DNA from 3 places in the Ureibacillus endophyticus genome. Region 3 is predicted to be linked to each of the others. Evidence: riboswitches for the same ligand, from Rfam matches in the RefSeq annotation. Region 3 holds a riboswitch; each other region holds the start of a gene.
What was found. A riboswitch is a leader RNA that binds a small molecule or an ion and turns the genes downstream of it on or off. The one in region 3 is predicted to bind lysine.
Positions count from the first base shown of each region.

Region 1: another riboswitch for lysine. It lies ahead of NKR20_RS07945 (transporter substrate-binding domain-containing protein); the one in region 3 lies ahead of dapA (4-hydroxy-tetrahydrodipicolinate synthase).
Region 2: another riboswitch for lysine. It lies ahead of NKR20_RS12155 (aspartate kinase); the one in region 3 lies ahead of dapA (4-hydroxy-tetrahydrodipicolinate synthase).

Region 1 is NZ_JAMYWW010000001.1:1,638,384-1,641,558, forward strand. Features, by position in the region: gene odhB (2-oxoglutarate dehydrogenase complex dihydrolipoyllysine-residue succinyltransferase) at 1-802, shown strand, start outside; lysine riboswitch at 1,011-1,195, shown strand; gene NKR20_RS07945 (transporter substrate-binding domain-containing protein) at 1,304-2,161, shown strand; gene NKR20_RS07950 (amino acid ABC transporter permease) at 2,346-3,077, shown strand; gene NKR20_RS07955 (amino acid ABC transporter ATP-binding protein) at 3,098-3,175, shown strand, end outside.
Region 2 is NZ_JAMYWW010000001.1:2,469,397-2,472,571, reverse strand. Features, by position in the region: gene uvrC (excinuclease ABC subunit UvrC) at 1-1,400, shown strand, start outside; lysine riboswitch at 1,433-1,615, shown strand; gene NKR20_RS12155 (aspartate kinase) at 1,726-2,949, shown strand; gene NKR20_RS12150 (YslB family protein) at 3,018-3,175, opposite strand, start outside.
Region 3 is NZ_JAMYWW010000001.1:3,067,266-3,070,440, forward strand. Features, by position in the region: gene NKR20_RS15220 (bifunctional 2',3'-cyclic-nucleotide 2'-phosphodiesterase/3'-nucleotidase) at 1-527, opposite strand, end outside; gene NKR20_RS15225 (alpha/beta-type small acid-soluble spore protein) at 761-964, opposite strand; lysine riboswitch at 1,176-1,358, shown strand; gene dapA (4-hydroxy-tetrahydrodipicolinate synthase) at 1,477-2,361, shown strand; gene NKR20_RS15235 (DUF2935 domain-containing protein) at 2,397-3,167, opposite strand.

The DNA of each region.
Region 1 (3,175 bases), 1.4 Mb from region 3:
CGTGGCAGCGCATGGTACAGCACCAGCTGTAGCTCCAGTAGCAGCACCTACACCAGTTGCGACTACAGGTGGCCCAGTTGTATTCACACCAGCAGCTAATTCTGACCGTGTAACAATTGAAAAAATGAGCCGTCGTCGTCAAACAATTGCAAAACGTTTATTAGAAGTTAAACAATCAACTGCAATGTTAACTACATTCAACGAAATTGACATGACTAACATCATGGCACTTCGTAAACGTAAACAAGAAGAGTTCGTGAAAGCTAACGACATCAAACTTGGTTTCATGTCATTCTTCACAAAAGCTGTTGTGGCGGCACTTAAAAAATATCCATACGTTAACGCTCAAATCGTTGGCGATGAAATTCACTTAAATAACTTCTTTGATATCGGTATCGCTGTATCAACTGAAGAAGGTTTAGTAGTACCAGTTGTACGTGATGCAAACAGCAAAAACTTCGCTGAAATCGAAAAAGATATCGCGAACTTAGCGAAAAAAGCTCGTGAGAAAAAATTAGGCTTAAATGACATGGCTGGTGGATCATTCACAATCACAAACGGTGGTGTATTCGGTTCATTAATGTCAACACCAATCATGAACGGTACTCAAGCTGGTATTTTAGGTATGCACTCAATTGTTAACCGCCCAGTTGCTGTAAATGGTGAAGTTCAAATCCGTCCAATGATGTACGTAGCACTTTCTTACGATCACCGTATCATCGACGGAAAAGATTCAGTAGGATTCTTAAAAACAGTTAAAGAATTAATCGAAAATCCAGAAGATTTATTATTAAATTCTTAATATAACATTTACTAGCGGATTGTATTATCCGCTAGTTTTTTACTGTACCTTAAGAAATATAAATATTCAGATAAAAATAGTTGGGAAGTATTATTTAATTAACACCATTTAGATAGTAATTTCCTATTATCAGAAAAATGAATATTGACATTATAATATTCATATAGTAACATTTTAATAGAAATTTAATATTAAAACCTCACGTTACATGTGGGGTAGAGGCGCGATATTTATTAGTTCCTTTTGGAGTGTAGAGCAACGATGAATAGAGGAAGAAGGAAATATTGCCGAAGTATGTCAGTAGGCTCACTACTTTCATACTGGGTCTGCAGTGAATAACTGCAGGACTGTCTCAGCTGGTCTCCCAACCAACTGAGGGGTGCTATCTCAATCGGGACGTTTAGAGGATTTAGGCTATTAGAGAAATAGACGACCTGAGTTCATCTTAGGTCGTTTTTTATTCTTTAAATGCCCAAAAAAGTATGTAAAGGAGAGAGAACGATGTCTAGAAAATTCAAACTACTATTTGTATCATTGTTTGCAATTATGGTTTTAGCTGCTTGTGGTTCCTCTGACAAAGAAGACAACGCAACATCTTCTACTGATTCTGGATCTACTGAAGAAAAAGGAGTATTTAAAGTTGGTTTAGAAGCAGGTTACCCTCCATTTAACTGGACACAAAAAGATGATTCAAATGGTGCTGTAAAAATTGATGGTTCTGAAGAATATGCTGGCGGTTACGATGTAGAAATCGCTAAACGTGTTGCAGACGCTTTAGGAAAAGAATTAGTTATTGTTAAAACAGAATGGGACGGCTTATTACCAGCCCTTCAATCTAACGTTATCGATGCAATCATTGCAGGTATGAGTCCAACTGAAGAACGTAAAGCTGCAATCGATTTCACAGAAAACTACTATACAAGTGATTTTGTAATTGTAGTTAAAGCTGATGGAAAATATAAAGATGCTAAAACATTAGCAGACTTTGCTGGAGCAAAAATTACATCTCAATTAAACACTACTAACTATGCAGTTATTGACCAAATTCCTGATGTGAAAAAAGAAACTGCAATGGAAAGTTTCGCTCACATGCGTGTAGCTTTAGAATCTGGTGTAATTGATGGTTATGTTGCAGAACGTCCAGAAGCAATCTCTTCTACTTCAGCAAATTCGAACTTTGCTTTTGTTGAGTTAGAAGAAGGATTTGAAACAAAACCAGAAGATGTTTCTGTAGCAATCGGTCTTCGTAAAGGTGACGAAAACCTAGCTAAAATTAACGAAGCTTTATCAGAAATTTCTGAAGAAGAACGTCAAGAAATTATGGATAAAGCAATTTCAAACCAACCAGCTGCTAACTAATGCAGTTTGGGCTATCACTGGTCTACTACAGGCCAGTGATAACTTTTTACTGAGCAAGATACATATTTATAAGTTCAATCGTGTCTAGCTACAGGCGCTTGTCTTTGAGGCGAACGAGGAAAATGCTTTCGTTTTTGCCACGCAAACAAGAACGCCTTTTGCTTATCTAACTAGGAGGATATTTATGAGTTTTGATATAATACTCTCAATACTACAAGAGAATTGGCCAAGCTATTTACGCGGCGCCTATATGACGCTTCTAATTGCAGTAATTAGTACAATTATTGGTGCATTAATCGGATTATTTATCGGGGTAATGCATACGATTCCTCTTCGTAAGAAATCTGTTAAGTCCATTTTCTTAAAAATTATCAACTTCATCCTAACAGTTTACGTAGAAATCTTCCGTGGTACACCAATGATTGTACAGGCAATGGTAGTATTCTATGGTATTGCTGCTTATGGTTATGAAATGGATCGTTTTGTTGCAGCGGTTGTCGTTGTAGGATTAAATACAGGTGCTTATATGGCGGAATATGTACGTGGTGGTATTGTTTCGATTGATAAGGGACAATACGAAGCTGCTGAAGCAATCGGTATGGGTCATTTCCAAACAATGATTCACATTATTTTACCTCAAGTTTTCCGTAATATTTTACCAGCAACAGGGAACCAATTAATTATGAACATTAAAGACTCTGCTGTATTAAGTGTAATTAGTGTAACTGAATTATTCTTTACTACAAAATCAATCGCAGGTGCGAACTTCCGATTTGCAGAATCTTATTTAATCACATGTATCATGTACTTAATCATGACTTTTGTCGCTTCACGTATTTTACGTTACGTTGAAAAAAGAATGGACGGCCAAAATGCTTATCAAGTAGAACAACGTCGAGAAGAGCAAATGTACTAATCGCGTAAGGAGATCAAAAGATGGAAAAAGTTATTGAAATCAAACATCTGAATAAATCATTTGGCAACCATGAAGTGCTGCGCGATGTAAATTTCACA
Region 2 (3,175 bases), 600 kb from region 3:
ATGCATTCGCTGCCAATGAAACAAGAAAATTGTTAGACCGAATTTATCCTCTCCGAAAATGTTCAAAACTACCTGATCGAGTATGTTTATATTATCATCTCGGACAATGTTTAGCTCCTTGTGTAAAGGAAATAGAGCCAATTGTTTATGAGGAAATGATTGAAGAAATTTCTAAATTTTTAAGTGGTGGCTATGAAGAAGTTAAAGACAATCTGCAAAAGAAAATGCTAGATGCAGCAGAAAATCTGGAATTCGAACGAGCAAAAGAATACCGAGATCAAATTGCTCATATCGAAACGATTATGCAAAAGCAAAAGATTGTCTCTAAAGATTTATCCAATCGAGATGTTTTCGGCTATGCCGTTGAAAAAGGATGGATGTGTGTACAAGTATTTTTTGTACGACAAGGTAAACTAATTGAAAGAGATGTGTCAATTTTTCCAATACATCAAGATCCAGAAGAAGAATTCCTAACATTTATCGGTCGTTTTTACGACATACCTGAACATATAAAACCAAAAGAAATTTTTATTCCAAGCAATATCGATGAAACTATTTTAGAAAAATTGTTAGATGTTAAAGTAATCATTCCTAAAAGGGGACAGAAAAAGGAATTAGTGGACTTGGCGATGAAAAACGCACAAATTGCTTTACATGAAAAATTTCAGCTAATTGAACGACAAGAAGAACGTACTGTAGGCGCATGTGAGGAATTAGGTTTAGCCATGAATATTGCACCACCACTTAGAATTGAAGCCTTTGATAATAGTCACATGCATGGAGCCGATGCAGTATCCGCAATGGTTGTATTTATAGACGGAAAACCTGCTAAAAAGGAATACCGAAAATATAAACTTCGAGAAGCGGCAAAACACGATGATTATGGTGCAATGCAGGAAGTAATTCGCCGTAGATACACGAGAGTTTTAAAAGAAAATTTACCTTTACCAGATTTAATCATCATCGATGGTGGAAAAGGGCAAATGGAAGTTGCTAGAGAAGTAGTGGAGGATGAACTCGGACTTTACATACCGATTGCTGGTTTGGCAAAGGATGAAAAACATAACACCTCCCAGCTACTATTCGGTGATCCACCTGTTCCAATTGAAATGAAACGAACAAGCGATGGCTTCTACTTACTCCAAAGAATTCAGGATGAAGTACACCGTTTTGCAATTACGTTTTTACGTCAACAACATCAAACGAATGCAATACAATCAGTCTTAGATCAAATTGAAGGAATAGGACCAAAACGAAAGCAACAATTATTAAAACATTTTGGATCAATCAAAAAAATAAAAGAATCTACTGTGGAACAATTAATGGAAGCAAACATACCTAGTAAAACTGCCAATGCAATATACCAATATTTCCATAAAGATACATTGCCAAAGGAATAATTGTATGATATTGTAAGCACAAGAAAATTTAATAGAATGGTAGAGGTGCAAGGTTCAATAGTAACTTGTTGAAGGATGAACAATTCCAATGAAGACTTGCGAAAGGGTAACTTGCCGAAGCGGTGAACAAATTGTTCGGTTTACTTGCTGGTTTTGCATTGAATAAATGTAAGACTGTCAGAATCTAAAAATGATTCTGGAGGGCTATCTCAGTTCATATACTTTCTTGCATTATGTATGGTGGGGCAGCTTTTCACGATAAGTGAGAGGTTGCCCTTTTTTATAGAAAACCAATTAAGTTCTTCGTATAAAGGAGAGGGTACAAATGGTTAGCATCGTAATAAAAATTGATAGCACCTCACTATCATCAACTGAAAAAATAGAACAAATCGCAAAACGAATTATTGATGAAAAGAAAAGAGGACGCAATGTAATTGTGGTCGTTCCAAATATGGAGTTATTGGAAGATAAAAATTATCAAATTGTAAATCTCCTATCAGACAAACCATCAAAACGAGAGTTGCATGTAATTGAATCGACCAACGCACAAATTGCTAGTAGCCTTTTAGCAATCGCAATACAGAAAAAAGGATTTAAAGCTATTTCATTAACAGGATGGCAAGCGGGGATTGAAACAATTGAAAACAATGATAGTGTTCTAATAAACAATATCAATGGTGAACGAATTATTGACCGCCTCAAAAAAGGAGAAATCGTTATTGTTGCAGGCTCACAAGGTGTTGATAACAGGAATAATATCTTAACACTTGGTGATGGCGGGGCAGATACAACTGCAGTAGCGATTGGAGTTGCGCTAAAGGCTGAGCATATTGAAATCTTTACTGCTCAAGATGGAATTTATACAGCAGATCCAGCAGTTGTAAAAGGTGCAAGAAGGTTAAAACAAATCACTTATGATGAAATGTTAGAATTAGCACATTTAGGTTCTCAAACTGTACATCCAAGAGCAGTTGAATTAGCAAAAATTTATGAAATACCATTAGTAGTTCGTTCAAGTACGGAAGCTCAAGGAACATTGATTAAAGGAGAGGTTGACATGGAAAAAAACCTAGTTGTTAGAGGCGTTGCATATGAGGCAGAAATTATTCGTTTAACGGTAGGATACGATTCGTATGAAAATTCTTCGTTAGCAAATATTTTTTCAACTCTAGCCAATAACAATATCGATGTCGACATTATTGTACAAGCAGTAATAGATGGAGTAAAACCGACTGTTTCCTTCTCTATAGATAAAGAGGATTTTGCTGAAGCAATTAAAGTACTTGAAAAAAATAAACCGGAATTAGGATTTAGCTTTGCGGATTTTGAAGTTGGGTTATCAAAAGTCTCAATCGTTGGGGCAGGCATGGTTTCAAATCCTGGAGTAGCTGCTCGTATGTTTGATCGATTACGTAAGGAAAATATTCTAGTAAAAATGGTAAGTACATCAGAAATAAAAGTATCAGTTGTCGTACCACAAGATGATATGGTTAAAGCAGCAAATGCTTTACACGATGAATTTAATTTAATAGAGGAAATTGTAAAGTAGAAATAAAAAGGTGTTTTCGATTTTCGAAAACACCTTTTCTTCTATATTAATATGGAAGAAATTTATTCTTAACCTATTTTTTCCTTGTTGTCCCATTTTACTGTAAATACAATTTGATTTTGTTTTTCTCTTTTTTCATCATAGCATTCCGTAATACAGCCTTGAATTGATTGTATCTGTTCAGCAATAAAACCTGCTTCTAGTCGGAATGTTCGATTTTCTAAGT
Region 3 (3,175 bases):
ACTGGTGAATATTCCTTTAAGAAACGTTCTAAAATAGTATTCATATGTCTATATGATAAAACATTTGTTGGTTTTAATGTCTGATCTCCATAACCTTTTAAAATACCTAATGAAACAGCTTTTGCAACTTCATCACGGTTATCTTTTTGTATTTCTTTACTATCTTTAAATTTATTTAAAACTGCTTCAGAATAGTCGCTATCCTTTTGTAGCGCATTTGCAACAATGACAATTGCCTCTTCTCGCGTAATCTTGTCATCTGGAGCAAATTGTGTTTCCGTTTTTCCTGACACTAACTTTAATTCGATTGCTTTTTCAATATAAGGTTTTAAAGAGTCCGGTACATCTTCAAATTTCACTGTTTTTCCAGTACCTAGCTCTAATCCCATTGTTTCAATTACTTTTTTTACATATTCCCCGCGTGTTACTTCATTTATATCTACTGCTGCGCTTGTAGGTTCAACATGTGCAATATTCGTAGCTGCAAGCGATAACAAAAGTGCAGAAGCAGTTAACTTTTTCCACATCTCACTCCATTCCCTTCTTTTTATAGAATTTTCAAGCAAAACAATTCTACCAAAGAAAGGAATTTAAATATAGTAATTTGCATTTCTGGGAAAAAATAATAATAGCTAACTGTATTAATAGATAGTACTAAGATAATAATGATTAATGAACAAATAGTTAATAAACTAAATAAAAGACTAAAGGCTGACACAAAAAATAGTTGTTTGAATTAGCCCTTAGTCATTTTATATTTTTATTGTCCTGAACGACCTCTTAATTGTGCTTCAGCCATTTGCACAAGGCGTTTTGTAATTTCTCCACCAACTGAACCATTCGCACGAGAAGCATCCTCTGGTCCAAGGTTTACACCAAATTCGCGAGCAATTTCGTATTTCATTTGATCAACTGCCGCCTGTGCTCCAGGTACTTGTAACTTATTTGAACTACGGTCAGCCATTTCTTTCACCTCCTTATGCCTTTAGATTGTTCACCTTGAATGTTTTAATACAGAGTTAATAGTACCTGTAAAGTATCAATTTCCCTCGTATAATCGTTAAATAGTTTGAATTTGCTAATTTTTTTATAAATTTAGAAAAGGTGTTGCATTCCACTATAAAAGGATGTACACTAATTGATAATTATATATTTTCTTATTTCAAAACTTTTGAAGTAAGGATAGAGGCGCAAAGACCATTAGTACACAATTCGAGGAGAATGAGGTCCGTTGACAATTGTCGAAAGGGGAATTTGCCGAAGCTACAAGATGCTCATTTAATCTTGAAGCTGGTTCTGTTGTTGAATAAATGCAGAACTGTCATATAGGTTTTACTATATGGAGGGCTATCTTACGCAAGGAAATGATTTTTATTTCTAAGCAATAACGAGTCCTCGTTATTGCTTTTTTGCGTTTATACATTAACGCCCTTCTCCCTCTATTCGATTATAAAAATGATGAGGATGTGGAGAAGAATGAATTTCGGAAAAATTTTAACTGCTATGGTAACTCCTTTTGATCAAAATGGTGAAATTGATTGGCAGGCAACTGAAAACTTAATTAATTATTTAATTGCAAACGGTACTGATGGATTAGTCGTATCAGGTACAACTGGTGAGTCACCAACATTAAGCGAAGAAGAAAAAGTTCAACTATTTAATTTCGCAGTAAAAGTAGTGAATGGTCGAATTCCTGTTATTGCTGGTACTGGTTCGTACAACACAAAAGCATCAATTGAACTAACAAGAGCTGCTGAAAGTGCAGGAGTTGATGCGGTTATGCTTGTTGCTCCATACTATAACAAGCCATCGCAAGAAGGATTATATCAACACTTCAAAGCAATCGCTGAAAGTACTGTATTGCCTATTATTTTATATAACGTTCCAGGTCGTAGTGTCGTTAACATTTCTGTTGATACAGTTGTTCGACTATCAGAAATTAAAAATATCGTAGCGATTAAAGAAGCAAGCGGTAATTTAGATGCAATGGCAGAGATTATTGAAAAAACACCAGAACATTTCACATTATATAGTGGTGATGATGGTTTAACGATTCCAGCACTTTCAATCGGTGGAGCTGGTGTAATCTCAGTTGCATCTCATATTATTGGTAATGAAATGCAATCAATGATTCAAAAATTCTTAAGTGGTAATTTACAAGAAGCAGCACGTGATCACCGCAGACTATTACCAGTTATGAAAGTATTATTTGCTACACCAAACCCAACATCAGTAAAAGCTGCATTAAACCTAAATGGAGTGAATGTTGGTGGCGTTCGTTTACCAATGATTCCACTAAACAACGAAGAATTAAACAATCTTCAAAAAGTTTTAAATACAATTGAAACAGTAAATGCGTAAATAGCAAAAGCGTCTCAGCGAGTGAGACGCTTTTATTATTTGGCTTTTGCATTTGATGATTGCATTAATTTCGTTAAGTAATATTGTTCTTCCCTTGCCATATGATCTGCCATGGAAGCTGTAAATGTTCCAAGAATTTCAGCGCTCAATTCCATTTCCTTAAGCTCGTTTAAAAAGGTTTTAAATAAGCCCATTTCCACTTCCACATCATGATTAAATTTTTTTAATGCGGGGAATCTCTTCACATTACTACGCAAATATCCGGTTAACTCAACCGCTTTTAAATAAAATTGTTCAAATTGTTTCGTAAATTCATAACTTTTTTCCTTTAACCTTTTTTCAACACCATCGAGTTGATCATTAATTGCCCCAGCATGACCAGCAGCATCAACTAGCCATACTAAATGATGATGTAATTCATGAAAAATAGGCGGCACTTTTTTAACTTTTAAATAACTTAAAATTAGCTGATATTCCTCTAACTCATTCACCATATGATTCATAAAAGTAGGAGATAAATGGATATTCATTTGACCAAGCAAATGACGTTTAATAAGGGACAGCTTAAATTGTTTTAGTTCAGCTACAAGTTTTTCCACATCTCTTGTAAAGTTCTCGATAGTTGATTCATTTTGAGAGTCTACTTGTCTACGGAGTTGATCAAAATTCTTAATGAAGTAAACCGCTTTTGAAATATCATCTTTTTCTGAAGGATATAGCGAGTCATAAATAAAACGACTATGGTCACTTAACACATGTAGCCAAAAGGAATGTTCAAATACGGCACTTCTTAAGTAATCGGACACTAATTCAA